4 regions of the Micromonospora sp. 050-3 genome follow, and region 2 is predicted to be linked to each of the others. Evidence: riboswitches for the same ligand, from Rfam matches in the RefSeq annotation. Region 2 holds a riboswitch; each other region holds the start of a gene.

Region 1 (5,430 bases), 480 kb from region 2:
CGGTTGCCATCGGTGAGGATCTGCGCCCCTCCGACGCCCAGCCCAACGGCCACGGCAACGGCAACGGCGAGCGCGGCGCTCCCGATCAGGCGCTGCCGGTGCCGGCGGACCCGCCTGGCCACCTCGACAACCCGATCTGGTGGCGGCGTCAGCGGGGGTACGGCGTTGGTCAACAGGAGCCTGATGTCCTCATCCTCACGCGTCACTTCTCGACCTCCAGGCGGCGAACAGCTCAAGATTCGGATCGGTACGCAGAATCCGTAGGGCACGGAAGGCCTGCACCTTGACCGTGTTGTGCGAGCAGCCGAGCACTTCCGCTGTCCGCTGCACCGTCAGGTCCTCGACGTAGCGGAGCACCACGATCGCCCGCTGCTGCCGGCTGAGCCGGGCCAACGCGCGGCGTACCGCGTCCCGATCGGCGGACTCACCGGCCATGTCGCCACGGGAGGGCTCGTCCGGTGGCTGGCTCGGAATCTCACTGCGCCAGCGCCGCCACCACGAGACGTAGGTGGTGAACAACGCTCGGCGCAGGTACGCCTCGGGATGCCCGGCACTCTTGATCGTGGCCCAGCGCCGCCAGACGTCCGCCAGGACCGTCTGCAACAGGTCCTCGGCCCGCCCGGCATCACCGGTAAGCAACCAGGCCGAACGCAGCAGTGCATCGGAGCGCGCCGCGACGAACTCGGCGAAGCCTTCCGGTGGCACCAGGTCCCGAGGTCGTTGCATCGTGTGTGTACCTCCCACCACTTGAACGCTGTGGAGGGCCAGCGAGGTTAACGCACGGACGGCCGGGGTTCGGGGCGTTCAGGGTCTTGTCGGCCGCGAGCGCTGCTGGCCGCAACAGCATCGAAGGCCCTGGCTGGGACTCTCGTCCTGGCCAGGGCCTTCGCAGTGGAGCGGGTGACGGGAATCGAACCCGCACTGTCAGCTTGGGAAGCTGATGTTCTGCCATTGAACTACACCCGCAAGCGGCACCACTGTACCCGAGTCGTCGGGCCCGTGCACCCAGGCACCCCCGCCGGCCGCGGCTGTCCGCGGACCGTGCCGCCGTGTTGATCCACTCGGTTTCCTGGAAGTCGGGGCATCCGGATCGCCGGGACACCGCGATATTGCGGAAGCCGAGTTGATCTTCCCGGGTGGCGGGGCGCGGGGCCCGCGCGGACGCCCGGTGCCGACTCCGGTACGACGGAGCCGGCACCGATGATCTTCCGACTGTGGTCAGGCGGCCGTGTACTGGACGTCACGGCTGAGGCGGGTCGGGCGCGCCTGCGGGACGGCGAGGGGCGCGGCCACCGCCGACGGGGCGTTTGGGTCGAGCCAGACCCGAACGGCCGGCCGACCAGGCGGGAGGCCCGGAATGCCCGCGATGTGCTGCTCGCGGCGGGTGAGCATCGCCACGTCGACGGTGAACTCGAAGAGCCGCCAGTCGACCTGCGGCTCCGCCCGGGCGCTCTGCGCCAGCTGCGCGACCCGGACCGGATCGGTCACCGGACGGGCCCGCCCCGCCACGTACGCCTCGTCGTCGCTCTCCTCAGCAGGGAACGAGTGCAGCGCGTAACGGCCGTCACGTTCAAGGTCGCGGCGCTTGGGTGAGTCGATGATGAAGCAGAACAGCCCCTCGGCGGTGATGACCGGGGAGACCGGATGGACGCGGGGCCCGCCGTCGGCGCGGACCGTGGCCAGATAGCCGAAGCCCGGCCCGTATTGCTGGAGGAGAACGCGGATCCCGTCGGCGAGTCGGGGCTCGTCGGCGGCGAATTCGGACCAGGAAGCCATGTGGGCATTCTATCGAACAAATGTACGAGCAGCGACCTCGACGCGCTGGTCACCGGCACCGAATCCGGCCACTTTTGGCAGCGCGGCTATGGTGGTCCGATGCTGCTCTCCGACCGCGACCTGGTCTCCGAGATCAAGGCCGGCACGCTGGGCCTGGAACCGTTCGAGCCCACCCTGGTCCAACCGTCCAGCATCGACGTCCGACTCGACCGGCTGTTCCGGGTCTTCAACAACCACCTCTACACCCACATCGATCCGGCCATGCAGCAGGACGACCTGACATCGGTGGTCGAGGTCCCCGACGGTGAGCCGTTCGTGCTGCACCCGGGGGAGTTCGTGCTCGCCTCGACGCTGGAGGTCATCTCGCTGGGTGACCAGCTCGCCGGCCGGCTGGAGGGCAAGAGCTCCCTGGGGCGGCTCGGGCTGCTCACGCACTCCACCGCCGGCTTCATCGACCCGGGATTCTCCGGCCACGTGACGCTGGAACTCTCGAACGTGGCGAACCTGCCGATCACCCTGTGGCCGGGCATGAAGATCGGGCAGCTCTGCATCTTCCGGCTCTCCTCGCCGGCCGAGCACCCGTACGGCTCGGTGGTCTACGGCTCGCGTTACCAGGGCCAGCGGGGGCCAACACCCAGCCGCGCCTGGCAGCACTGGCGCACCTGGCCCACCCGCTGAGGTTCACCCGCTAGCAACAAGACGACGAGGGCCCGCCGCGACGAATCGCGACGGGCCCTTCGGTCACCCAGGGTCAGCCTGGGCGGCCGTAGCTGTGGATCGGGCCGTCATCGACCTTCTTCATCTTGACCGGTTGACCGGCCTGCGAGGCGTGCACCACCCAGCCGCCGCCGACGTACATGCCGACGTGGTGGATGTCGCTGTAGTAGAAGACCAGGTCGCCGGGGCGCAGGTCGCCCTTGCTGACGTTCTTCGTGACCCGGCTCTGCGCGGCGGCGTTGTGCGGCAGCGACACGCCGGCCTTCGCCCAGGCGGCCAGCATCAGCCCGGAGCAGTCGTACGAATTCGGGCCCTCGGCACCCCAGACGTAGGGCTTGCCGATCTGTGCGCAGGCGAACTTGACAGCGGTGCCCGCAGCGCCGCCGGGGTAGCTGCCCGGGCAGGGCGCCGGGCGCAGTGGACCGCCGCCGCCGCTGCCGTACACCTTGAGACGCAGCTTCTGCAGGCGGTCGATCTCGTCGTTGATCTGCTTCTTCTTCGCCGCCAGCTGAGCTTCGGTGCGGGTCAGCTGGGCCACCATCTCGTCCAGCGGCGCCTTCTGCGCGGCCAACTGGTCGCGCAGGTCGGCCACCTGGCGTACGTCCTTCTGCTGGTTGTGCGCGAAGCGGTCGAGCATTTCGAGCTGGCCGACGACCTCGCTGGGCGACCGGCTGCCCAGCACCGCGTTGACCGTCGAGACGTTCTCGCCCTTGTAGGCGCGTACGGCCAGGGCGCTGACCTTGTCCATCGCGGCGTCGACCTGGCGCTCCAGCGGAGTGATCCGGGCGGCCAGCGCGTCGGCCTGCTTGCGCTTCGCGGCGAGGTCGGTGCGGGTGGCGTTGTGCCGTTCGATGATCGGTTCGAGCTTGTTCCAGTCGGCGTCGATCTGGCGCTCGATCTCGGCGACGGACGGGTCGGCGTGGGCCGCCGTGGCACTGCCGGTCAGGACGACGGCGATGCCGGCCAGCGCGGCGAGAGCGGTGGTGAAGCGGGACCAGCGTGGGCGCGGCACGATCGACGTCGGGCCGGCTGATGCCGACCGCTCGGACGACGGCCGCGGGGCATGGAGTGCCACCGGGGTCTCGTACTCCTTCTTCCTGACCGCCTACCGGGTTAGCTGACGGGTTCGGGCGGGAAGTCGGCGCCCTACCGCAGTGGCTGCGGATTCACCCCGAGGGACCTGGGTCCCCGGTTCGCTCGGAAACGACTCGGCGGTGTCGGTCCGTTACCGCCCGGGCTGGGCGGAGCTGCTGTCGGGCCGACAAATGACCAGAGTAGAGACGCCTGTTACCGATCCGCAACCCGTGCGGCCGTGACACTCCGTACGGATTGGACGAGGTCACCGACAGTGTGTGAAGAATTCTTTCCATCCACTTCGATAGATAGAAAGGTATTGACGTGACCTCCCGGACGGCGCGATGGTGACCTGACCTCACTCCGCGAGAATCTAGGGGGTTCGATGCACCATCCAACCCTGTCGGCCGGCTGGCGCGCACTGCTCGCCGCCACAGTGGTCGCCGCCGCGACAACGGTGCCACTCTCCGTCGGCCCGGCCGCCGCCGCGCCCACCACCGACCGCCAGCAGCAGTACGCCGCAGCGGCCACCGAGTACGGAGTGCCGGCCGTCGTGCTGCTCGGCGTCTCCTACCTGGAGTCGCGCTGGGACACCAACGCCGGCACACCGAGCACCAGTGGCGGCTACGGCCCGATGCATTTGACCGACGCCCGGCACGTGGCCGCCCTACCCGGGCGGGGCCACCACGACGCCGGTGCCGAGGATCCACGCGGCGACGACTCCCGTCCCGCCCGGGTGCCCGCGCCCCGCCCGGTCGAGGCCCCCGCGCCGTCCACCGCCGCGTTGCAGACCGTTGACGCCGCCGCCGCGTTGACCGGCGCCACCCCCGAGGCACTGCGCACCGACGCGGGCCTCAACATCCGGGGTGGGGCCGCGCTGCTGAGCGCGTACCAGAGGGATCTGGGCGCGCCGGTCGGCGCGGACACCGACCCGGCGGCCTGGTACGGCGCGGTGGCCCGCTACTCGGGCGCGGACAGCGCCGACGCCGCGGCGGCCTTCGCCGACGAGGTCTTCACCACCATCGGCGCTGGCGAAGCCCGGGTGACCGACGACGGCCAGCGGATCACCCTGCCGGCCCGTGCGGTACGGCCCGAGCGTTCCTGGTTGGACCGGCTGGGCCTGCGCCGGCTGGCCCGCCCGGACGGTGTGGAGTGCCCCCGCACCATCTCCTGCGAATGGATCCCGGCGCCCTACGAAGCGTTCGGCGACGGGGACTACGGCAACCACGACCTCTCCGACCGACCCGCGCGGCAGAAGATCGAGTACATCGTCATCCACGACACCGAGGCGAGTTGGGCCACGACCCTGCAACTCGTCCAGGATCCGACCTACGTGAGCTGGCACTACTCGCTGCGTTCGGTCGACGGGCACATCGCCCAGCACGTGAAGACCAAGGACGTCGGCTGGCACGCCGGCAACTGGTACGTCAACGCGAAGTCGATCGGGCTGGAGCACGAGGGCTTCGCGGCGCAGGGCACCTGGTACACCGAGGCGATGTACCGGACCTCGGCGAAGCTGGTCCGGCACCTGGCGCTGCGGCTGGGCATCCCACTGGACCGCCAGCACATCATCGGCCACGACAACGTGCCCGGCACCATCGCCTCGAACGTGCGGGGGATGCACTGGGATCCGGGCCCGTACTGGGACTGGACGCACTACTTCGACCTGCTGCACGCACCTCGACTGGACACCGGCACCCCGGCCACCGGGCTGGTCCGGATCGACCCGGACTACGCCACCAACCAGCCGGCGTTCACCGGCTGCGTCACCGCGGGCGTGCCCTGCGCGCCGCGTGGCTCCTCGTCGGTGGTGCTGCGCAGCGCGCCGTCCGCGGACGCGCCGCTGGTCAACGACATCGCGCT
Region 2 (5,430 bases):
CGCAGGTTGGTCCAGGCGGCGCGGTGGAACGGCAGCCCACCCCAGACCACCACCGGGGCGGCCAGGGTCAGCGACAGCCACTGCCAGTAGTCGAACTGCCAGGCCGGGACCATGGCCAGCAGGACCACCGGCACGCTCAGGACCACCGACACCCAGAGCCGGGTACGCGGCCCCCGCAACGGGTCCACCGGAGGTTCCGTGCTGGGCGGGGCCGGCAACGCCGCTGTGTAACCGGTCTTCTGCACCGTCCCGATCAGGTCGTCCGGTGTGACGCCGTCGGCGTACCGGACGGTCGCCTTCTCGGTGGCGTAGTTGACGGTGGCGCTCACCCCGTCCATCCGGTTGAGCTTCTTCTCGATCCGGGCGGCGCACGCGGCGCAGGTCATCCCGCCGATCGCCAGTTCGATCCGGTTCGGCGCCTCGGGCAGCGGTCTGCTGCTGGTGGTGGTCATCGTCTGGTCCCGTCAGTTGTGTCCGTGCCCGGGGGTGCCGTGGTCGGCCCCGCCGGTCGGTGCGGGTCCGCTCGGGGTGGGGGCGTCTCCGGTCGGGGCAGCGCCGGCGACCACTGTGAACTCGGCGGTGTGCACCCGGCCGCCGTGTTGAAAGTCGAGGTAGAGGCGGTAGCTGCCGGCCGAGGGCACCTCGGCGAGGAAGGTGACGGCCGGACCGGGCCGGGTGCGCCCATCGCCGGGCGTCCCGTCCGGGTGCACGTGCAGGTAGGCCAGATCGCCCCGGCGCAGCGCCACCAGGTGCCCGTACGCGCCCAGGTAGGGCTCCAGGTCGGTAACCGGCTGCCCGCCCCGGCTGACGGTCAGGGTCAGCGACGACGTGCGGCCGGGCTGCGGCACACCGGTCAGGGTGACCGTGTAGCCGTCGACGGTGGTGCTGGTCGCCGGGGCGGGCAACGGCCGTTCGGTCAGCTCGCCGGGGACTGTCACGTCCACGCCGAGGGTCAGTGGCTCGCCACCGGTCGGGGCGAAGTCGGCGAACGCCCGCCACTGCCCGGGGCCGGTCAGCGGGGTGTCGACCCGCCAGGTGCCGTCCGGAGCCAACTCGGGGTGGACGTGACGGAAGCCGGAGAGGTCCCGTCGGGCGACGATCAGGTGCATCTGCTTGTCGTGCGCCACGTCGTACCGGGTGACCGGTTGACCGTCCGGCCCGGCGATCCGGAAGGCGAACTCGTCGGCAGGGGCGTCGAGCGGTTCGAGGGTGTAGCCCCGGTCGGAGACGAGCAGCCCGCCGGGAAGCCGGGCGGCCGTCTCGTCGTGCTCGCCCGTCGCGTGGGCGGCGTCGCCGTCGTGCCGGCCCTCGACCACCGGGGCGCGGTCGACGACCCGGCCGATCCCGTACGTCGTGCCGAAGACCGCCGCGAGGCCGACGGCGAACCCGGCCAGTCTCGTCACAGTACGCACGCCGGCCCGCCGATCACGCGTCGACGAGGTCGTAGCCGGCCTCGTCAACCGCGGCCCGGACAACAGCGGTGTCCAGCGGCTGATCGCTGCTGACCGTGACCCGGCCGGCCGCGAGGTCGACCTGGACGTCGCGCACCCCCGCGATGGCGCCGACCTCGGCGCTGACCGCGCTGACGCAGTGCCCGCAGGTCATGCCCTGCACCTGGTACGTCGTGTCGACCATTGAATCGTCTCCTTTGCGGTACCGGTACCCGGTGGGGGTATCCCACCAGAACACGACCGTACCATACCCCCTGGGGGTAAGCTATCCTGGTCGACATGACCGCACCCACCCCGATCCGCGGATACACCGCCAGCAAGGACCAGCTGCTCGCGCGGCTCCGCCGCGTCGAGGGGCAGGTCCGGGGCATCGAGAAGATGGTCGACGACGACCGCTACTGCATCGACGTGCTCACCCAGATCTCCGCCATCCAGGCCGCCCTCGACAAGGTGGCCCTCGGGTTGCTCGACGGTCACGCCCGGCACTGCATGCACGAGGGCGCCGCCGAAGGTCGGGCCGACGAGATGGCCACCGAGATGATGGCGGCGGTCGGCCGGCTCATGAAGCGCGGCTGACCGCCGGGCCGCCACGCGGGCGGTTCGAGTACCCGACACTCCGCCACGACCTGCAACCCCCAGGAGGGCTGGCTAGCATCTCCCACGATGGCTCTCCGTATGCCGCTGCACAGTCGCGCACCGGCGCCGCCACCTCGTGGCGTCGCCCCCGGCCGACCGGGCCGAGCACTGACCGTCCGTGATCAAGTGGTCGTCAGGCAGCGATCCGCCGCACCGTCCGCAGCGTTTCCCCCGCAACGGTGAACCGCCCGGCCCGCTGACCCGTATCCCGCACCGGATCGTTGGGAGTCTCGCCTTGGCCGCCGACCACAGTCACCCTGCTCCGTCCGCCCCACCACGGGTGCGACGGATCCTCGTCGTGACGGTGGTACCCCTCTTCGTCGCGACCGTGCTGGCCGCAGTGCTGCTCTGGCCACGCGGCGGGTCACCGCAGACCGATGGTGGTGCGGACGTGCCGCGTTACCCCGGGACGGTCACCCGGGTGGTGAGCGAGCCGTGCCCGCCGGTGCCGTCGGCCCCCGAGGGCACACCGAGGGTCGGCGACGGGCGGTGCGGCACTGTCGACGTCCTGGTGGACGACGGGCCGACCGCCGGCCAGCAGGTACGGACACCGGTGCCCGACGGGCCCGGCGCACCCCGGGTCGAGGTCGGCGACGAGGTCATCCTGGTCGAGCTGGCCGACCCGACCGATCCCACCACCAGCAACTGGAACATCGCCGAGCACCAACGCGGCACCCCGATGGTGTGGCTGGCGGTGATCTTCGCGGCCGCGATCGTCGCGTTCGGTCGGTGGCGAGGTCTGGCCGCGCTCGCCGGGCTGGCAGCCAGCTTCGCCATCCTGCTCAGCTTCGTGCTGCCGGGCATCAGCGCCGGCAGGTCACCGCTGCTGGTGGCGGTGGTCGGCGCGGCCCTGATCATGTTCGTGGTGCTCTATCTGACCCACGGGGTCACCGCACAGACCTCGGTCGCGGTGCTCGGCACCCTGGGCAGCCTGGTGCTGACCGGCGTGCTCGCCACCATCGCCACGGCCGCGACCCACCTCACCGGCTTCGGCAGCGAGGACGCCACCACCCTGTCGATGTTCCAGGGCGACGTGGACCTGCACGGTCTGCTGCTCGCCGGGATCATCATCGGCTCGCTCGGGGTGCTCGACGACGTGACGGTCACCCAGGCGGCCACCGTCACCGAACTGGCGAACGCCAACCCCGGGCTGACGCGCTTGCAGCTGTACCGGGCGGCCACCCGGGTCGGCCGCGCGCACATCGCCTCCACTGTCAACACCATCGTGCTGGCGTACGCGGGCGCGTCACTGCCCCTGCTGCTCCTGCTCACCGCCGACGCGCGGCCGATCGGGCAGATCCTCACCAGTGAGTTCCTCGCGCAGGAGATCGTCCGCAGCGCGGTCGCCACCCTCGGCCTGATCGCCGCCGTGCCGCTGACCACCGGGCTGGCCGCTGTGGTGACCGCCGCCGGGCGTACGGCTGCCACGGCTGCCACGGCGTCCACCGACGCTCCGGCGTCCCGGCCCGAGCCGGACCGCAGCGAGGCACTGGCCGCACTCATCTCACCGCGAACGGCCGGCTCCGACGAGCCGGACCAGACGCGGACCGCACCCCCATCCAAGGCCACCGACCGGTGGCCGGAGTCGAACAGGAGCACGGATACGGCATGGTGACACTCCTCAGCGTGACCAGATCGGGCATCCACCCTGAGAACCGCGTCACTGGTCACTCAACGCTATGGCGAAATGACGCTTTTGGTCGGCATCCAGGCGTAGCTCACCTGGTCGACTCTCGGGTAACCTCGCTGCCGGTTACCGATGAAGGCGCGAAGCGGCGCCTGCGGTGCCACCGCCCAATCGCCAACCGGCGAGCCGGGGACCCAGGTACCTGGGGTGAATCCGCGTCAGCGGTAGGGGCCACTTCCGCCCCGAACCCGTCAGCTAACCCGGTCGGCGGTCGACGGAAGGGAACATTGTGACGGCACCCCTACGCCGCTGGTTGACTCCCGTGGTGGCCGTGATCGCCGCACTGACAGTGCTCGCCGGGCCGCTGCCGGCGCACGCCGCCCCGACGAACCCCACACCCTCGGGGCACGAGGAGGACGGCGAGCCCAAGCTGCTCAACGACGTCATCGAGCAGGCCAACCGCGACTATTCCGCCGCAAAGTCCAAGCTGGACAAGTCCAAGAAGCGGCAGGGCGAGTTGGCCGCGGAGGTCAACCGGGCCAAGGCCGACCTGGACGCGTTGGCCCCGCAGGTCGGGCAGATCGCCGCCCAGGCGTACCGGACCGGCCGGATCGGCGCGGTCGCGATGCTGCTGGAGAGCGATGCGCCCGACTCGTTCGTCCAGCGCGCCGGGATGCTCGACGAGATGAACATGGTCAACGAGAAGAAGCTCTCCGAGGTCAACGAGGTGAAGGCCCGCGCCGAGCAGGCCAAGCTGGCCCTCGACACCGAGGTCCGCGAGCAGCAGAAACAGACCGCCCTGATGGCGAAGCGCAAGAGCGAGGCCGACAAGGCGCTCTCCCTCGTCGGCGGGAAGGGCTTCACCGGCGGCCTGGTGGACGCCACCTCCAAGGTCGCGAAGATCGGCCCGGGTCGCACGGCCGACGGTGACTGGAAGCCCCAGTCGTGCAGCGAAAAGGACCCCACCACGTCCGGCTGCGTCACCGCCCGCACGCTGCACGCGTACAAGGAGGTCAAGGCGGCCGGCTTCAACCGGTTCGTGGGCTGCTACCGCTCCGGCGGGCCGTGGGAGCACCCGAAGGGCCGCGCCTGCGACTGGTCGCTACAGAAGAGCGGGTTCGCCCCGTGGCACAACAACGACACCAGGACGTACGGCAACAACGTCGCCGCGTTCCTCATCCGTAACGCCGACCGGCTCGGCATCTACTACGTGATCTGGAACCGGCAGATCTGGTTCCCGGCCACCGGCTGGAGTTCGTACAGCGGGCCGTCGAACCACACCGACCACGTCCACATGTCGCTGCTCTGACCCGCACGATCTCCGTCGAGGGCCGTTCCGCGTGACGCGGAGCGGCCCTCGTCGCGTCAGACGGTGGCAGCCGCGGCCTGGTCGGTCGACTCGGGCGATCCGGCCGGGGTCTCCAACGTCGCGAAGCCAGCTGGCACAGCGGCCACCGGGCGCACCGCTCCGGCGGCGAGTCGGTAGGACACCCCCACCACCGCGCACCGCCCCCGCTCCACCTCGTCGGCCAGCACCGGGGACTGCCCGAGCAACGTCTCGACGGTCTGGGCGATGTGGATGTCGACGATGCCGTCGATGTCGTCCACGCCCTCGGCCTCGGCCCGGCGCAGGCTGGGCAGCACGGCGTCGACCACAGCGCGCAGATGGCCACTCGGTGCGGTACCGGTCGCGGCGGACTCCCGGGCGGCCTGCAC
Region 3 (5,430 bases), on a different contig from region 2:
CCGGCGCAGCCGCTGGACGTGGTGCGGCGCCGCACCATCCAGTCCCGCGCCGAGCGGGTCACCCGGATCGAGGACGACCTGCTCGACCCGACGGCAGCCCCGGAGGGCATGACCGTCGTCGGTGACGGCGCATTGCTGGCCACCCTCTCCAAGGCCACCGGCCGGGGCATGCGCGACATCGTGGCGACCATCCAGCGGGAGCAGGACGAGGCGATCCGTTCGCCCGGCTCCGGGGTGACGATCGTCGCGGGCGGCCCCGGCACCGGCAAGACCGCTGTCGCCCTGCACCGGGCCGCGTTCCTGCTGTATTCCGACCGCAGCCGCTACGCCGGCGGCGGCATCCTGGTGGTCGGCCCGTCGTCGGTCTTCGTCGAGTACATCGGCTCCGTGCTGCCGTCGCTCGGTGAGGACGCCGCGACCCTGCACTCGCTGGGCACCCTCTTCCCTGGGATGACCGCCACCCGCCCCGACCCGCCCGAGGTGGCGGCGGTGAAGGGCTCACTGCGGATGCGCCGGGTGCTGGAGCGGGCGGCCCGCGACGCGGTGCCGGGCGGCCCGGGTGAGCTGCGGCTGCTCTACCGCGGCACGCTGCTGCGGCTGGACCGGGCCGCGCTGGACCGGATCCGGGACCGCGCGCTGCAACGCGGCGCACGACGCAACGAGGTGCGCCGGGCCGGTTTCGACGGGGTGTTCGCCGCGCTCTGGGCGCAGGCCCGTGAGCTGAGCAGCGGTCGGCTGCCGGAGCAACCGGCCTTCGAGGCGGAGATCGCCGAGCGGGCGGAGTTCCGGGAGTTCCTCAAGGCCTGGTGGCCTCGGCTGCACCCCCGGCACGTGCTCGGCTGGTTGGCGCAGCCGGATCGACTGCGCCGGTACGCCGGGGGGATCCTCTCCTCGGCGGAGATCCGGCTGCTCAACGCCGCGTACCGGAACCTGGACTCGGCCGGGCTGACCATCGCCGACGTGGCGCTGCTCGACGAGTTGGACGCGCTGCTCGGTAAGCCCGCGCAGCCAGCCCGCGCGCGACGCGATCCGTTCCAGCTCGCCGGCGGCGTCCGCGAGCTGAGCACCCTCGGTGAACGGCAGCGGGCGGCCCGCGCGGCGGCCCGGGAGCGTCCGGAGGACTACCGGGAGTACGCGCACGTGGTGGTGGACGAGGCGCAGGACGTCTCGCCGATGCAGTGGCGGATGATCGGTCGACGCGGCCGACTGGCCTCCTGGACAGTTGTGGGCGATCCCGCGCAGACCGCGTGGACCGGCGATCCGGAGGAGCTGACCCGAGCCCGCGACCAGGCGCTGGGCCGGCGCAAGCGACACGACTTCACGCTCACCACCAACTACCGCAACTCGGCGGAGATCTTCGCGGTGGCGGCGGCGGAGATCCGCCGGCTCTACCCGGACCTGCCACTGCCGACCGCCGTGCGCTCCACCGGCGTCGAGCCGATCGAGCTGGTGGTGCCCGCGACGGGGTTGGAGACCGCGACAGTGGAGGCCGCCGCCGGCCTGCTGGCCGAGGTGGAAGGCACGGTCGGGGTGATCACGCCGGTCCCCCGCCGGGACGAGGTCGCCGGTTGGCTCGGCGCGCTCAGCGCGCCGAGGTTGCAGGTGGTGACCAGCCTCGAGGCCAAGGGCATGGAGTACGACGGAGTGGTGCTGGTCGCCCCGAGCGAGATCCGGGCGGATCCGGGCGCCGGGGTGCGCACCCTGTACGTGGCGCTTTCCCGGGCCACCCAGCGGCTCACCACCATCGACCCGACCGGCTGACAGGTGCGGACTGCCGCCAGCGGGAGGGCGCCGCCCGCACACTTGCACACATTGCGATGTGAACATATATTTGACCGGGTCCCGACCAGCGGCGGAAGGTGGTTCTCGTGGGCGCAGGTCATGACCACCACCATGGGTCCGTCGCCAATGCCGCACACCAGCACCGAGGTCGACTCTGGGCGGCATTCGGGCTGCTCGCCACCCTGATGGTGGTCGAGGCGGTGGTCGCCCTGCACACCGGCTCGCTCGCCCTGCTCTCCGACGCCGGGCACATGTTCACCGACGTGCTCGGCATCGGGATGGCCCTCGCCGCCATCACGGCGACCCGGCGGGCCACCGGCGACCCGCAGCGCACCTTCGGGCTCTATCGACTCGAGGTGCTCGCCGCGCTGGCCAACGCCGTCCTGCTCTCCGGCGTCGCCATCTACGTGGTGATCGAGGCGATCCGCCGTTTCGGCGACCCGCACCAGGTCATCGCCGGCCCGATGCTCGCGGTGGCAGTGCTCGGCCTGCTCGCGAACATCGCCGCCTTCGCGCTGCTGCGCGCCGGTGCCCGCGAGAGCATCAACCTCCAGGGCGCTTACCTGGAGGTGCTCGGTGACCTGCTCGGCTCGCTCGGCGTCATCGGCGCGGCGCTGCTCATCACCGTCACCGACTGGTGGTGGGCCGACCCCCTGGTAGCGGTCGCCATCGGCGTGTTCATCCTGCCGCGCACCTGGCGGCTGGCCCGCGCCGCCATCCGCATCCTGGTGCAGGCCGCCCCGGAGCACCTCCAGGTGACCGCCGTGCACGACCGGCTGGCCGCCGTCCCCGGTGTCGTCGAGGTGCACGACCTGCACGTCTGGACGCTCACCTCGGGCATGGAGGTGGCCTCCGCTCACCTGACCATGGCACCCGGCGCGGAGGTCGGTGCGGTGCTCACCGCGGCGCGTACGGCCCTGCACGACGACTTCCGCATCGAGCACGCGACGTTGCAGATCGAGCCCGGCGCCGCCTCCGGAGCGTGTGGCTCCATCGAGTGGTGAGTGCGGCTTCGGAGCATTCCTCGACTTTCGTCGTAATTTTCCGTGGTGACGCACGCACCGTCCGTCACATTGGCTGCAGCGGCCCCATCGGCACCGGTAGGCTCGGTCCCGGCCTCCACCAGGCGGCGCCCTCCCGGCGCCGGTGGTGGTCGCCGCCTAATCGCCCAGCTGGGCGAACCGGGGAACCATGTTCCTGGGGTGCATCCGCGTCAGCGGTAGGGATCTTCCGTCCCGAACCCGTCAGCTAACCCGGTCGGCGGCTGACGGAAGGACATGCGCAGTGGCACCAGCACGACCACCCGCCGCCCGACTGGCGGCCCTGATCGTCGCGATGTTCGCCCTCGGCGTCGCGCTTCCGGCCGGCACCGCCTCGGCCGCTCCCCCGACCGGCCAGCGGGCCGCCGCACCCGACTCCGACGAGGAGGGCGGCACCCCGGCTTTGCGCGCCCAACTCGAGGCGGCCAGCAAGGGCTACCTGGATGCGAAGCGCGCCCTGGACACCTCGGTGCAACGGCAGAAGCAACTCGCCACCCAGCTGAAGACCATTGAGGTCGAGATCGACCAGCGCAACGGCAAGGTCGGCGAGATCGCCGAAGTGGCCTACCGCACCGGTCGGCTCGGTGCGATGTCGGCGCTGCTCAACAGCAACACTCCGGAAGGCTTCATGGACCGGGCGGCCGCGCTTGACGCTGTGGCGGCCAACGAGGACCGGGTGCTGCGCGACCTGCTGAACAGCAAGGACAAGGCCAACCGCACCCGGGTCGCCCTGGACGGCGAGATCAACGAACAGCGCAAGCAGGTCGCGGTGATGGCCAAGCGCAAGGACCAGGCCGAACGGGCCCTGACCGTGGCCACCACACCCAAGCCGCAGACCACCGCCGACACCGACTCCAACCGGGGCACCTCCAGCGCCAACGCGACGGCCGCGCCGCGCAACTCGGACGGCTCCTGGCCCTCCGAGTCGTGCAGCGTCAACGACCCCACCCCGGCCAGCGGCTGCATCACCCCACGCACCCTGCACGCGCTCAACCAGGCCAAGGCCGCGGGCTTCACCCGGTACGTCTCGTGCCACCGCCCCAGCGGCTCCGGTGAACACCCGAAGGGCCGGGCGTGCGACTTCGCGGCGCAGAAGGGCGGCTTCGGCGGGAACGCCACCGGCGGCGACAAGACGTACGGCAACAACCTGGCGGCGTACTTCATCCGCAACGCGGACCGGCTCGCCGTGCTCTACGTGATCTGGTACAGGCAGATCTGGCTGCCCAGCAGCGGGTGGAAGTCGTACAGCGGGGCGCACGGCACCCCGTCCACCGACCACACCAACCACGTACACCTGTCGGTCTACTGACCCACGCGTCGTGATGCCTGTGAGCCGTCGTGATGACTCACAGGCATCACGTGCGTCCGGGCCCGGCTACGTCGCCGGGCGTACCCCTGATGTCGTCGCTCGTCGGACGACCCGGCCGCGGTCGGCGGGCAGCATCGCGGTATGCCTCGGATCCGACCCACCACCCGCAAGGCGCTGCTCACCCTGCACCTCGTCACCTCACTCGGCTGGCTCGGCACCGACCTGGTGCTGCTCACCCTCGGCATCGCCGTGCAGCGGGGCGCCGACCCGGCTGTGGTCTATCCGGTCACGGCCCTGGTCGGCACGGTGCTGTTCGCGCCGCTGAGCGTCCTGGTCTGGCTGATCGGAGTCGCCAGCTCGCTGCTCACCCCGTGGGGCCTGCTGCGCCACCGCTGGGTGCTGGTCAAGCTCGTGCTCACCACTGTGATGGTCGGACTGGTGCTGTTCCTGCTCACCCCGAACCTGCGCCACGCCGGAGTGGTCGGCGCTGCCCTGCCCGCACGGGATCGCGCCGACCTGGTCATCGCGCCGGCGGTGTCGACCAGCCTCATGATCATCGCGACGGTGCTGTCCACCTACAAGCCGTGGGGCCGCCGTCCCGCCCCCCGCCCAACCCGCCCGCGATCTCCCCTCCCCCATCCCGTCGATCATGGAGTAATGGTGCCTGGTTCAGACCGATAAACGAACTTCGTCGCCCACCACAACTCCATGATCGGCGAGCAAGGGCGAGGCTGGGCACGTGAGCCGGCGGGGCGGGTCAGGCCGGGTTTGGGGGGGTGCTGGTGCGGTCTAGGGCCGTGCCCAGGCGGGTGGCTAGGGCCAGGTGGGCGGCTTGGGCCTGGCGGAACGCGTACCGGAACAGTGGCGTCGGCGCGGTCAGGGTGATCTCGACGTCGATGCGGACCAGGCCGTCCGGTTCGGCGCGTAGTCGGGTGTGGTTGCGCACTGTGGTGGCCGGCCACTGACGGGCGACCATGACGATCTCGTCGGCCTCGCTGATCAGCACGTCCGCGTGGTAGGTGGTCCGGAAGCGCAGCGGACCGGCCGCCAACTGGTCGTTGATCGTGTAGCTGGCCTGGGCGCCGGGTCGGGGCGGCACCCGGCGGACCCGGACGATCAGCGGATGCAGCTCGCCCTGCCGGGTCAGGTCGCTGAGCAACGCCGCCGCCTCGGCGGGTGAGCACCGGGCCTGGACGGTGTAGCTGAAGGTATCGCTGCTGAGCACACCGTCTCCTGCCGTCGTTGGTCGCCCGATCGTCCCGTACCGATGTCTGGCTGGCAACGCCCCACGTCCCCTCA
Region 4 (5,430 bases), 1.6 Mb from region 2:
GGTGATCACCGCTGCCGCGGACGCGGACGTGCGGGGTCGGCGCTCGCCGTGGCGGTCCCGGCCGCTGGTCTGGCTCGGTGAGGTCTCGTTCGCGTTCTACCTGGTGCACGTGCTGGTGATGACGAGCGTGCTGCGCTGGAGCGGAACCTGGGGGATCGGCTTCGCGGGCTGGCGTGGCCCGGCCGTGGTGTTCGGCTTCCTGGCGGCGACCCTGATCCTCGCCGGGCTGTTGCACCGCTTCGTCGAAACCCCGATGATGCGCCGGCTCGCGCCGCGCCGTGCGGCCCGTCCGGCGCCCGTTCCCCGACAACGCGCGGCCGGCGACGATGGCGCGCGAGACCTCGGAAGCAGCGCCCGCGGTGAGGTCGACGGACCTGCCGGCGCTGTCGGTCAGACCGGCGCTCGATCAACGTACGTCGACCTGAGCTGACAGCGTCCACCCTGGTCAAAGGGGTCGGCGCGGCGTAGTTCGACACGCCCGTGGTCGGTGCGCCAGGCTCGGCGCGACGGTAGCGTGGGGACGTGCTTCCGGTCGCGTTCACCTGTCCGCTGTGGTGGGTGGCGCGCTGGGCGACTCGGGTGCTGACCAGCCTCGCCGTCGTCGCGGCCCTGGCGCTCGGCGCAGGCCCGGCCACGGCCGCCTCGTCAACGCCCGGCCCGGTGCCAACGTCGAGTGCGGTGTCGGCCTCGGTCGCCGCCGGGTCGCTGGCGGCCTCCTGCTGGCTCGCCGGAGCACCCGGTGCGGCCCGCCCGGCCCCGGCGATACCTCCGGAGGTCACCGAGGAGCCGGTCCCGACCTGGTCGGTCGACATGCCGGTGGCGCTCCCCGGCGATCAGGGCACCATCGCGTCCGGCGTGCTGTCGGTCCGCGCTGCCGAATCTGACCGGCTGCCCCTCGTCGACGGTCCGAGCGGTCGGGCTTCCCGGGCCCCACCCGGGCGCTGAGCCACCGGGACGACCGTCCCGTCACCGCGCCCTGTCGACCCACAGCTCCCGGACCCGCCGACCCGTGGCCCACAGTGGCCCGTTGGCCGGCGCGGCTCCCCATCGCACTGCTCTCTCCCCGAGGTGCCGACCATGGAGACCGTCGTCTTCTACCAGTTCGTAACCGAGGTGCCGCAGGCCGCCGCCATCTGGTCGACGCTGTTCCTGCTGACCCTGGGCCTGCTCACCGTGCTGGCCGCCCGCCCCGAACGGGACCGGCCCACTGACGACCCGCTCCCGGCCGGGCCCACTCCTCGGGAGCTGGCCGCCGCCGAGGCCGTCGACCTGCGCCGCTACGCCGAGGAGGTGGCCGTCGCCGCGGCCGGCGCGGCCACCACCGCCAAGCGGTGGCGCGCCGCCTGGCTGACCGCTCAGGAGCAGCTGGAGCGGGCCTGGATCGGGTACGACGAGGCGGACACCGCCACGCGCCGCTTCGCGGGCGTCGGGACACTGCCCACCCCACAGACCCCGCACACCCCCGCCGAGTACGCCGCCCGGGAACGCTATCTGCACCGAGCGGCGATGGCGGCGTACTGGCGGGGCGACCTGACCATGGCACAGCTCGGCGACGTGTTCGGGCACCGGCGCGGCTGGGATCCCCGGCGACACCCGGTCGAGCAGGAGGTGCTGATCAGCCGGGTGATCCGGGATGCGCGGCTGGCCGACTACCAGGTGGCCGCCGACCGTGAGCGGGCCGCCTGGCGCGACGCGGAGTTGGCCGCCGAGTCGGCTCGTGCCCTCGCCGAGGAGGCGTACGCGGCGGCGGCCCGGCTCCGCCCCGCCCCGGTGCCCGCGCGTCGGACGGTGGCCGGGGCGTTGCGTCCCGCCGTCGTGGCACTGTGGCGCCCGGCCCGGGTGGGTTGAGCCCAATCCGTGATGTGAGGCCGGTCACCCCATTGCGAAATCGGACGTGCGGCGCGATCGGCGGCATTGTTCCCGCGATTGTGGTCGCGTTCTTTGCGGCCTGTCCGGTTGTCGCCCGTAGGCGTCACCGCAACCGGTTGTCCCATCGAGTCACATCATCGGCAATACGCGCAGAAATTGTCGCGCCAATTGGGGTTTACGCAGGTGAACCTGGCTTGGCAGGGCGCTGAGACGCCAGTAGTGTCGTCTCGTCCGGTGCGGTAACCGATCGCAAGACGCGACGCCGCATCGACCCGCTTAATCGTGATCAACGAGCCGGGGACCCATCAGTAAGTCTGGGGTGAATCCGCGAGCCACGGCCCGCGGTAGGGCGATCTTCCCGCCCGAATCCGTCAGCTAACCCGGTAGGCGGTGTCGGAAGGAGTCCCGTCCTCGTGCAGCACCTTTCCACCCCTCGGTTGTTCCCTCGCCTCCACGGCGCGGCGGTGCACCCGCTCATTCGTCCAGTGACGGTGAGCTGACCCCCGGGTCATCGCCTTTCCCGCCCGGCCGCGCCGGGCGTTCCCCTGAGCGGTTCACCATCCGCGGACCACGGTCCGCGCGCTGGCGCCTGCCCGGATGCCGGTCCGGCCCCGGTGTGCCGCTCTCCCCCCGACCCGTGGAGGACCCCGTGAAGCACACCCTGAAGCGTCAGCTCCGCCGCCTCGCCACCGAGCGCCCGTACCAGATCGTCGCCGCGTCCGCCGCGGCCCTCGCGATCGCCACCACCACCGGCGCCCTGCTCACCACTGCCGACGACGCCCCGGCCGGCCAGCGCACCGCGACCACTGTCGCCGAGATGCGCAGCGACGTCGCCGCCTCCCGCGGCGATGTCCGGGACGCGTCCCCCTCGGCCAGCGCCGCGCCGACCACCGCCGCCCCGGCCACCAGCGCCGCGTCCCCCGCGGCCAAGGCCAGCAGCAACCCTGACCTGACCCGCAAGCCGCAGCCGCCGAAGCCGCCCGCGACCAAGGTGCTCGACTACGACTACGAGGCGCAGAACACCTACTACAACTGCGGTCCGGCGGCCACCCGCAACGCGCTCAGCGCCGCTGGCATCGACCGCACCCAGGAGGAGCTCGGCGCCGAGCTGGGCACCACCGAGATGGGCACCAACTCGGCCGAGGACACCACCCGGGTGCTCAACGCCGAGGTGAAGGGCTCCCCGTACCGGACCCGGATGTTCCTCGGCGCGCCCAGCCCGGCTCAGATGGACCGGCTCCAGGCCGACGTGGTGAAGGCCATCACCGACGGGCGGGGCGTGGTGGCCAACGTCGTCGGGGACGCCACCGACACCGACGGCAGCTGGCACTCCTACGGTGGCGGGCACTACATCGCCGTCGTGGGCTACAAGGACAACGGTCGCACCGTGCGGATCGCCGACTCGGCGAACCCGGCCGACCCGTCGTACTGGATCACCACGATCGACCTGGCCAACTGGATCGCCAGCCGGGGCTACTCCGCCTGACCCGGGCACACTGACCGCCGCGGGCGCCGTCCTCCACAAGGGGCCGGCGCCCGCGGCGTTTGTCCGCGCGGTCCGCCGTAACCGTCATCGACGGCTCTCGTACCAGGCCGTGAACCATGGGAGACTGCGGCCGTGGTGGAGAAAACGGGTGGTCACGCCGGCCGCAGGCCGGTCCTGCTGCTGCTGCACGGCATGGGGGCGACCGGGGACGTGTGGTTGCCCTGGGCGCCGTACCTCGAGCAGCACTGGCCCGGGCGGTGGCTGGCACCGGACCTCGCCGGCCACGGCTGGGCGTCGCCGCTGCCGTCGTACTCCTTCGTGGGCTTCGCCCAGCAGATCGCGCAGGCACTCGCTCCCGACGACCGGCTGGTGGTGCTCGGGCACTCGCTGGGTGGGGTGGTCGGCCTGGCGCTGGCCGCCCGCGAGGCCGGGACGCCGGTGGACGCTGTGGTCGGGCTGGGCATCAAGGCGCTCTGGTCACCCGCTGAGCTGACCCGCGCCGCCGAGGTCGCCGCCCGCCCGGTGAGCTGGTTCGCCAGCCGCACCGAAGCGGCGCGCCGCTACCTGCGGGTCGCCGGGCTGGCCGGCTTGGTCTCGCCCGACCACCCGGTGGTGGACGCCGGGCTGCGCCAGGTCGACGGCCGGTGGCGCCTCGCCATGGACCCGGCCGCCTTCGCCGTCGGCGAGCCCGACCTGGCCGCGCTGCTGGCGGCGACCGACGTGCCGGTGGTGCTGGCGCGCGGCGAGAACGACCCGATGGTCACCGACGAACAGCTCAAGGAGTACGGCGTACCGGTCGCCACCCTCCCCGGCCTCGGGCATAACGCGCACGTGGAGGACCCGGCCGCAGTGCTGGCGTTGCTCGACCCGTATCGCTGAGCGGCTACGCCGGTGTGGACGCGGTCAGTGTCTCGGCCGGTGCCAGCTCCCGGCGGGCGGCGGTCAGGAACGCCTCGGCGTACGACTCGGCCGGGAAGTCACCCAGGTAGCGGCGGCGGGTGGCCCAGCGGGCCTCGGCCAGCGGGTCGGTGTCCAGCAGCGCGGTCAGCACCTCGTCCACGTTGGACATGTCCCGGCGCAGCACGTAACCCGACCCGGCCAGCGGGAACCGCTCCACGAACCGGTCGCCCTCGTCGCCCATGTCGGCGACCGCGTACGGCTTGCCGGAGTAGAGGAAATCCGAGATCACGCCGGACACGTCGGAAACCAGCGCGTCGGCGGAGTTGACGCACTCGGTCAGGCTCAGCTCCCGAGCCGCCGCGCCGACCACGTGCTGGCGGCCGGTGCGGGCCCGGTCGGCGACGAGCAGCTCGGTCAGGCGGCCCAGTTGGCGGGCCGATGCCGGGTTCTGCGCGGTGTACGGATGGGCCCGCAGGATCACCGTCGCGCCGCGCTCCAACAGTCGGCGCAACAGTTTGTCGGCCACCGGCAGCGAGCAGTAGTCGGCGTCGGCGTGGTGCCCGGTCCAGGTCGGCGTGTAGAGCACCGTCGGGTGCGCCAACCCTCGCGCGGGCTCCGGGCGTACCTCGATCGACTCGACCTGCGGGCGACCCACCACCACGAACTTGTCCGCCGGGATCTGCACTCCGGCGCGGGCGTACCTGTCGATCGCCGCCTGCCCGGCCACGAAGATCCGGTCGAAGATCCCCGACACCGGGTTGGCGCTCGGCGCCTTGTCGCTGTCGCCGTGGTGCAGCTGGATGTGGGTGAGCTGGGTGAAGCGGACGCAGTGGCTGTTCTTCGCACCGTGGTTGACGTAGAACGCCGCCCGCAGGCTCGGCACCAACGCCTCGTCCATGGCCGCCAGGGTGGGGCAGTAGACCACCGGTACGTCGGTGGCCGCCGCGATCGGAGCCAGGAACTCCGGCTCACGCAGCACGACCAGGAACGGTCGGCCGATCCGTTCCAGGTACGGCAGCCACATGGTGACCTGGTATTCCGAGCCGGGAGGCGCGGAGAAGTAGAGCAGGAACTCCGGCTGGTGCCGGCGCAGCGCGGCGGCCACCGACCCGCCACCGGCTCGCGGCCGGAACCGCCGCCGGGCCAGCTCCAGCGCGACCGCCCCGGCGCCCGCG

What was found. Region 2 has a riboswitch for cyclic di-AMP ahead of ACLJOK_RS18610 (coiled-coil domain-containing protein). Riboswitches for the same ligand answer to the same signal wherever they lie in the genome.
Region 1: another riboswitch for cyclic di-AMP. It lies ahead of ACLJOK_RS16350 (NlpC/P60 family protein); the one in region 2 lies ahead of ACLJOK_RS18610 (coiled-coil domain-containing protein).
Region 3: another riboswitch for cyclic di-AMP. It lies ahead of ACLJOK_RS01225 (coiled-coil domain-containing protein); the one in region 2 lies ahead of ACLJOK_RS18610 (coiled-coil domain-containing protein).
Region 4: another riboswitch for cyclic di-AMP. It lies ahead of ACLJOK_RS26220 (C39 family peptidase); the one in region 2 lies ahead of ACLJOK_RS18610 (coiled-coil domain-containing protein).

What each region holds. Positions count from the first base shown of each region.
Region 1 is NZ_JAJPVX010000002.1:302,073-307,502, reverse strand. Features, by position in the region: gene ACLJOK_RS16375 (hypothetical protein) at 1-206, opposite strand, end outside; gene ACLJOK_RS16370 (SigE family RNA polymerase sigma factor) at 196-726, opposite strand; tRNA gene ACLJOK_RS16365 (tRNA-Gly) at 893-966, opposite strand; gene ACLJOK_RS16360 (pyridoxamine 5'-phosphate oxidase family protein) at 1,219-1,776, opposite strand; gene dcd (dCTP deaminase) at 1,876-2,454, shown strand; gene ACLJOK_RS16350 (NlpC/P60 family protein) at 2,528-3,568, opposite strand; cyclic di-AMP (ydaO/yuaA leader) riboswitch at 3,582-3,717, opposite strand; gene ACLJOK_RS16345 (N-acetylmuramoyl-L-alanine amidase) at 3,953-5,430, shown strand, end outside.
Region 2 is NZ_JAJPVX010000002.1:779,879-785,308, reverse strand. Features, by position in the region: gene ACLJOK_RS18635 (heavy metal translocating P-type ATPase) at 1-452, opposite strand, end outside; gene ACLJOK_RS18630 (hypothetical protein) at 465-1,412, opposite strand; gene ACLJOK_RS18625 (heavy-metal-associated domain-containing protein) at 1,426-1,635, opposite strand; gene ACLJOK_RS18620 (metal-sensitive transcriptional regulator) at 1,731-2,027, shown strand; gene ACLJOK_RS18615 (YibE/F family protein) at 2,323-3,702, shown strand; cyclic di-AMP (ydaO/yuaA leader) riboswitch at 3,869-3,999, shown strand; gene ACLJOK_RS18610 (coiled-coil domain-containing protein) at 4,004-5,023, shown strand; gene ACLJOK_RS18605 (carbonic anhydrase) at 5,080-5,430, opposite strand, start outside.
Region 3 is NZ_JAJPVX010000001.1:249,975-255,404, reverse strand. Features, by position in the region: gene ACLJOK_RS01235 (HelD family protein) at 1-1,761, shown strand, start outside; gene ACLJOK_RS01230 (cation diffusion facilitator family transporter) at 1,869-2,786, shown strand; cyclic di-AMP (ydaO/yuaA leader) riboswitch at 2,930-3,061, shown strand; gene ACLJOK_RS01225 (coiled-coil domain-containing protein) at 3,067-4,131, shown strand; gene ACLJOK_RS01220 (hypothetical protein) at 4,273-4,812, shown strand; gene ACLJOK_RS01215 (SRPBCC family protein) at 4,889-5,356, opposite strand.
Region 4 is NZ_JAJPVX010000002.1:2,423,087-2,428,516, forward strand. Features, by position in the region: gene ACLJOK_RS26205 (acyltransferase family protein) at 1-430, shown strand, start outside; gene ACLJOK_RS26210 (hypothetical protein) at 523-945, shown strand; gene ACLJOK_RS26215 (hypothetical protein) at 1,078-1,848, shown strand; cyclic di-AMP (ydaO/yuaA leader) riboswitch at 2,133-2,274, shown strand; gene ACLJOK_RS26220 (C39 family peptidase) at 2,507-3,355, shown strand; gene ACLJOK_RS26225 (alpha/beta hydrolase) at 3,488-4,234, shown strand; gene ACLJOK_RS26230 (CDP-glycerol glycerophosphotransferase family protein) at 4,239-5,430, opposite strand, start outside.